Regions from separate parts of the Sinorhizobium sp. RAC02 genome, predicted to be linked through region 3. Evidence: riboswitches for the same ligand, from Rfam matches in the RefSeq annotation. Region 3 holds a riboswitch; each other region holds the start of a gene.
What was found. Region 3 has a riboswitch for thiamine pyrophosphate ahead of thiD (bifunctional hydroxymethylpyrimidine kinase/phosphomethylpyrimidine kinase). Riboswitches for the same ligand answer to the same signal wherever they lie in the genome.

Region 1: linked by a shared signal. The riboswitch ahead of thiB (thiamine ABC transporter substrate binding subunit) and the one ahead of thiD (bifunctional hydroxymethylpyrimidine kinase/phosphomethylpyrimidine kinase) in region 3 are both predicted to bind thiamine pyrophosphate.
Region 2: linked by a shared signal. The riboswitch ahead of thiC (phosphomethylpyrimidine synthase ThiC) and the one ahead of thiD (bifunctional hydroxymethylpyrimidine kinase/phosphomethylpyrimidine kinase) in region 3 are both predicted to bind thiamine pyrophosphate.

Annotation. Positions count from the first base shown of each region.
Region 1 covers NZ_CP016450.1:3,468,357-3,470,614, forward strand. Annotated here, with positions in the region: gene BSY16_RS32465 (hypothetical protein) at 616-792, opposite strand; TPP riboswitch at 972-1,084, shown strand; gene thiB (thiamine ABC transporter substrate binding subunit) at 1,124-2,131, shown strand; gene thiP (thiamine/thiamine pyrophosphate ABC transporter permease) at 2,136-2,258, shown strand, end outside.
Region 2 covers NZ_CP016450.1:3,822,176-3,824,433, forward strand. Annotated here, with positions in the region: gene thiC (phosphomethylpyrimidine synthase ThiC) at 1-877, opposite strand, end outside; TPP riboswitch at 971-1,087, opposite strand; gene BSY16_RS18315 (Bax inhibitor-1/YccA family protein) at 1,222-1,938, opposite strand; gene BSY16_RS18320 (anti-sigma factor family protein) at 1,967-2,258, opposite strand, start outside.
Region 3 covers NZ_CP016450.1:2,917,642-2,919,899, reverse strand. Annotated here, with positions in the region: gene BSY16_RS14035 (peptide chain release factor 3) at 1-818, shown strand, start outside; TPP riboswitch at 891-987, shown strand; gene thiD (bifunctional hydroxymethylpyrimidine kinase/phosphomethylpyrimidine kinase) at 1,018-1,827, shown strand; gene BSY16_RS14025 (LysE family translocator) at 1,831-2,258, opposite strand, start outside.

The DNA of each region.
Region 1 (2,258 bases), 550 kb from region 3:
AAGCTGCCTCGTATGAGTGAGTTTATGTGGCACCTTGCAGCGCCCCGTTCAGCGGTTTTTGCCTGCGACTCGGTCTCTCTGGGAGGATGGGTCTATGGGAACGGTGGCGTGCCTTTCCGCAGGGAAAGCGCCATGCACGCCCTCAGACTTACGGCGCCGCAGCCATGGCTGCCGGTCGGCACCGTCTTCCATCGCGCCGGACGAACCGGGGTAAACCCCGCGGACGTCACCCGGCGCCAAACCCGATCCCTTTGTGTGCCCCACAGGCACGCCCGTCGAATTTATCAGGAGAAACGGCAGGCCCGGCCCGGCGCCCCCGTCGTTTCCCCCGGATCGCCGGAGGGAGACCATTTTCCGCAGGCCCTTCCGGTGAAGGTTCACGTCCTTCCCGCACCGAAAGCGCCGATCCCGCCTGACTGCCACGCCTGGCAGCGTATCCTTCGGCGGGATGAGAGGATTGTAGGCATGGATTTGCGGGGTGGGGAAAATGTGGGGACTTTTTTTTGAAGATGACGGCTTCCTTTCGTACTGCTGGCTCTGGCCGATAACACCCAGAAAGCAAAAACCCGGATGCAGGGACATCCGGGCTTTTGGGGAGGTCAGGGGGCGGGTGGTTTATTTGCAGACCTTGATCTTCTTGATGATGACGTTGCCGTAGTAATCGTAGGACTTCACTTTCTTGATGAAGCAGTGCGGCTTGTGGCCGTAGCTGTAGTAGCCGGCCTGCGAGGGGGCGGCGAAGGAAACGGCTGCAACGAGGGCAACGGTGGCGGAAACGATGAACTTGCGCATGGGTCTCTCCTGAGTTCCGGGGGATGAGCCTCTCTCATCCGGTAATTGGACTTTCCCACATCGCCCCGCCCCGCGCTGTTCCGCATGGAACAGGCCGGGGCCGTGCCGTTTTGCATCGACCGGAGGGTGCTTGCCCGCACAACCCCTTGCGCACTGTCACAAGCGGGATTATGCCTTTTCCTGCTCTAACGGGGTGCTTGTGGGTTTCGATCCATGGGCTGAGAGGCGGTTTCGCCAACCCGAAGAACCTGATCCGGCTCGTACCGGCGGAGGGATTAGACGGCACATTCCAGCGCCCTATTCCCGTTTGTGAACAGACTAGGAGGCGCGGATGCGCAAGATTGTATTGTCCTCGATTGCGGCACTTGCCGTTTCCATCGCTTTTCCCGCCTTCGCGCAGGACAAGACGCTAACGATCTACACCTATGAAAGCTTCGTTTCCGAATGGGGCCCCGGCCCGAAGGTCAAGGAAGCCTTCGAAAAGACCTGCGGCTGCACGGTCGAATGGGTCGGCGTGGCCGACGGCGTCGAGCTGTTGACGCGCCTGAAGCTGGAAGGCGAGGGCACGAAGGCCGACGTGGTGCTCGGCCTCGACACCAACCTTATTACCGAGGCGAAGGCGACCGGGCTTTTCGAGGCGCACGGCCTGACGCCCGAGGGGCTGACGGTGCCGGGCGGTTTTTCCGACGATACGTTCCTGCCCTATGACTACGGCCATTTCGCCGTGATCTACGACACCGAAACGGTGAAAAATCCGCCGACGAGCCTGAAGGAACTGGTCGAGGGCGATCCGTCGCAGAAGATCGTCATCGAGGACCCGCGCACCTCGACGCCGGGGCTCGGCCTGCTGCTCTGGGTGAAGTCGGTCTATGGCGACAAGGCGGGCGAGGCCTGGGGCACGCTCAAGAACCGCGTCTTGACGGTGACGCCCGGCTGGTCGGAAGCGTACGGCCTGTTCACCAAGGGCGAGGCGCCGATGGTGCTGTCCTACACGACCTCGCCGGCCTACCATGTGATCGCGGAAAAGTCGGAGCGCTACAAGGCGGCCGCCTTCTCCGAAGGGCATTATGTGCAGATCGAGGTGGCCGGCCTGACGCGCACCTCCGACGACAAGGACCTGGCAAAGCAGTTCCTGACCTTCATGACCGGACCTGACTTCCAGTCGATCATCCCGGAAACCAACTGGATGATGCCGGCCGCCAAGACGAAGGATCCGCTGCCGGCCGCCTTCGACGCACTGGTCAAACCGGAAAAGACCTTCCTGATGGCATCGGACGAGGTGGCGGCGAACCGCAAGGCCTGGATCGACGAATGGCTGGCCGCGATGAGCGCCAAGTAACGTGATCTTCGCACGCGCTGAACGAAAGACATTGCGCGTCGCCGGGGGCCTTGCCCTCGGCGGCGTGCTTGCTTTCGTCGGCGTGGCGACGGTGATGCTGCTGGCGCATGCCGGCGGCGGCGATACG
Region 2 (2,258 bases), 900 kb from region 3:
GGTAGACTTCCCAGGTCAGGTCCTCGGCAATGCCATTGACCTTTTCCAGCGCCTGGTAGAGCGGCACGGTGCCGATCGGTACGGGTGAATTGCGGATGATCCATTCGCGGATGTTGTGGATGTTGCGGCCGGTGGAGAGATCCATGACGGTATCCGCGCCCCAGCGGATCGCCCAGACCATCTTCTCGACCTCCTCCGCCATGGAAGAAGTGACGGCGGAATTGCCGATGTTGGCGTTGATCTTCACCAGAAAATTACGGCCGATGATCATCGGCTCGGCTTCCAGATGGTTGATGTTGGCGGGGATGACGGCACGGCCGCTTGCGACTTCCTGGCGGACGAATTCCGGCGTGACGAAATCCGGAATGTGTGCGCCAAAACTCTCGCCGTCACGGGCAAGCGCCTCCTTCACCGCCTTGCGGCCGAGGTTTTCGCGGATCGCGATGAATTCCATTTCCGGAGTAACGATGCCGGCGCGGGCATAGGCAAGCTGGGTCACCGCCTTGCCGTCCGTTGCCCGGCGCGGATGGTTGCGAACGGGGAATTCCGGCGTCAGTCGCTCGCCGGTGGCAAAGCCGTTGTCCTCCGGGCGGATGTGGCGGCCCTCATAGCCCACAGTGTCGCCGCGGGCTGAAACCCAGGTTTCGCGCAAGCGTGGCAGGCCGGCCTCGATGGCAACGACATGGCTGAGGTCGGTGTAGGGGCCGGAGGCGTCGTAGACCACGACCGGCGGCTCGCCGGAGGTCGGGTGCAGGGAAATCTCGCGCATCGGCACGCGGATATGCGGATGCTGCTCGCCGGCGATGTGGATCTTGCGCGAGGCGGGCAGGGCGCCGGTGGTGACGGTGGGGGTAAGCTTCTGGGCGGCAATATTCATCGTGAGGCTCCAAGTTTTCGTTTGGAGACCCAGTCCTAAAGCCGGAATGATGGAAAGACGCCGACACGGAATCCGGACGTCGGACCACCTGTCAAAACAGCGCTTGCACCGTCCCTACGCCAGTATGAACTGGATCAGGTTCAACGGGTCACTGCGCTGCGAAAGCTAGCAGAATCTCAGCCCCTTGTCGGGACCCCCCTGGTGAATGCCTTAAGCAAAGACGCTACGGGGCGATTTGTCAACACGGTAAAATATGTAAGTTTTTACTCACGTTTTGTTGCGGTGCGCACAAACAGAAACGGCGGGGTTTTGCCCCGCCGTTTCCTTTGAAATCAGTGCGAAAACTATTCGCGCTCGCCGGTGAAATTCAGCAGCAGCTGGAAGATGTTGACGAAGTTCAGGTAGAGCGAAAGCGCACCGAACACGGCCATCTTCTGTTGCGATTCCTGGTCGATGTTTTCGGCATACTGTTCCTTGATGTTCTGCGTGTCCCAAGCGGTGAGGCCGACGAACACGACGATGCCGATCACGGAAATCGCGAACTGCAGCGCGCTCGAACCGAGGAAGATGTTGACGATCGAGGCGATGACGACGCCGATCAGGCCCATGATCAGGAACGAGCCGAACTTCGACAGGTCACGCTTCGTCACGTAGCCGTAAAGGCTCGTCGTGCCGAACATCGAGGCCGCGATGAAGAAGGTGCGCGCGATGCTCGTGCCAGTGAAGACGAGGAACACCGAGGCGAGCGACAGGCCCATCACGGCGCAGAAGGCCCAGAACATCATCTGTGCCGTGCTGGCCGACATCGTCTGGATCTTGAACGAGAAGAAGAAGACGAAGGCGAGCGGCGCCAGCATCACGACCCACTTCAGCGGGGACGAGAAGATCGGCACGTAGAGGGCCGGCGTCGAGCCGACGATGAAGGCGACGAGGCCGGTGATGACTAGGCCTGCGCCCATGTAGTTGTAGACGCGCAGCATATGCTGGCGCAGACCCTCGTCGAAGAGGGCGGCCGACTGCGCCTTCGCGCCGTAGCCAAATCGCTGTTGTACGGGTTCCATCATGGGTCTCCTTCGGTGGAACGGTTGATCAGTAAAGCGTGCGCGAGAGATCCCGCGCGGTTTCCGCCAGGTCGTCGGCCTTTAGGCTTTCCGATACCAGCGCATAGGCGACCTCGCCGATCTGCCAGTAGGCCGCCCGGGCATTGTCAGCGTGGAAGAGCAGGACGTGCTGCACGGCAAACGAGCCGGGGCGCACGGCAAAAAGCGACAGGCGTTCGTCCTTGCGCGGCTCCAGCACCAGCTCGACGCTCGGGCCGTAGGCGGAGGGGAAGACCTGCGTGTCGACCACGGTCCAGCCCTTCGGCAGGTTTGGCAGCACG
Region 3 (2,258 bases):
TCGGCGTGCGCGATCTGATCAACGCGCTCGGCGCCATCGCCCCGCCGCCGCGTGACCAGGTTGCCGACGTGCGCAAGGTGCATGCGGCCGAAAACAAGATGACCGCCTTCGTCTTCAAGATCCAGGCGAACATGGACCCGAACCACCGCGACCGCATCGCCTTTGCCCGCGTCTGCTCCGGCATGCTGGAACGCGGCATGAAGGTGCGCCTTGCCCGCACGGGCAAGCAGATCGGCCTGTCGGCGCCGCAGTTCTTCTTCGCTTCGCAGCGCCAGCTGGCCGACACGGCCTATGCCGGCGACGTGGTGGGTATTCCGAACCACGGCACCTTGCGCATCGGCGATACGCTGACCGAAGGCGAGGCGCTGGTCTTCGAAGGCGTGCCGAACTTCGCGCCGGAAATTCTCCGTCGCGTGCGGCTGGAAGACGCGATGAAGGCGAAGAAGCTGAAGGAAGCGCTCCAGCAGATGGCGGAAGAGGGCGTTGTGCAGCTCTTCTCGCCGGAAGACGGCTCGCCCGCCATTGTCGGCGTCGTCGGTGCACTGCAGCTCGACGTCTTGAAGGAGCGGCTTCAGGGGGAATACGGCCTGCCAGTCTCCTTCGAAATGTCGCGCTTCTCCGTCTGCCGCTGGATTTCGTCCGACAGTCCGGCCGAACTCGACAAATTCGTCACCCAGCGCCGCGGCGATATCGCCCGCGACCTCGATGGCGATCCGGTGTTCCTGGCGCAGGATGCCTTCTCGCTGCGCTACGAGGCAGAGCGCTATCCGGCGATCAAGATGGTGGCCATCAAGGAATATCACGTCACCAAGGCGTGATTGGCCAATGTGTGATCGAATAGCGCATCTGTCACTTTCGGCGTGACAGGTGCGGCGGCATTTGCGAAAACCCGTCCCTGACAGGGGCGTCCGCCGGAAGGCGGGCTGAGAAGCACCCTTTGAACCTGAACCGGATCATGCCGGCGGAGGGAGTCGACTGGGTGCTGCCCGTCTGCTGCCTTCGTCGCGAGGAGGCGCGTTGACTGAGGCGATTGCAAACATTCTCTCGATTGCGGGATCCGACCCGTCAGGCGGCGCCGGCATCCAGGCCGACCTCAAGACCTTCGCCGCCCGCGGCACCTATGGCATGGCCGTTCTGACCGCGTTGACGGCACAGAACACGCAGGGCGTCTCCGGCGTGCATCTCGTGCCCCCTACCTTCGTTGCGGCGCAGATTGCGGATATTTTTGGCGACATTCGCGTGCATGCGGTGAAGATCGGCATGATCGCCTCGGCGGAAATCGCCGAGGCTGTCGCCAGGGCACTTTCGTCGCGTCGCGGGCTGCCGATCGTGGTGGATCCGGTGATGGTTGCGAAGGGCGGGGCATCCCTGCTGGAGAGCCAGGCCGTCGAGGCGCTGACGCGGCGCCTGCTGCCGCTTGCGACCGTGCTGACGCCCAACCTGCCGGAAGCGGCCGCGTTGCTCGGTGAACCGGAGGCGATCGACCGCGCGGGAATGGAAGATCAGGCTATGCGCTTGCTGGCGCTCGGCCCGAAGGCCGTGCTTTTGAAGGGTGGCCACCTGCCGGGTGGGCAAAGCCCCGATGTGCTTGCGACGACCGACGGGCAACGCTGGTTCGAGGGTGTGCGCGTACTGACGCGCAACACCCACGGCACCGGTTGCTCGCTGTCGAGCGCGATCGCGGCGGAACTTGGCAAGGGCAAGCCGCTTGCGGATGCCGTTGCCGCAGCGAAGAGCTTCATCGCCGGCGCGGTGCGCACCTCGGATGCCCTTGCTGTTGGCTCCGGCCACGGACCGCTTCATCACTTCCACGCGCTCTGGACCTGATCGTCAGCGGTCTGCCAGTGCGAGCCGCAGGCCCATGAGGCCAAGGGCGGCGGCAAAGCTGCGCTGCGTCCAGACCATGATCCTTGGCCGGCTAAGGACCTGGTGTCGAAACCCTGCGGCAAGCGCGCCGTAGAGGGCGAAGACCAGGAAAGTGAGCAGCATGAAGACGCCGCCGAGAAAGAGCATCTGCGCCGTGGCGTCCGCCGCGTCCGCCGGCACGAATTGCGGCAGGAACGCCAGGAAGAACAGCGAAAGCTTCGGGTTGAAGATGTTGGTGAGAATGCCCTTTCGCACGATGCGAAGCGCGCGTTCGGCGGGTGCCTTTTCATCTCTGATATCCAGCGCATTGCTATCCTTCAGCAAGCTCCACGCGATGAACAGCAGATAGGCGACGCCGATATAGCGCAGCACCTCGAAGGCAAGCGCGCTGG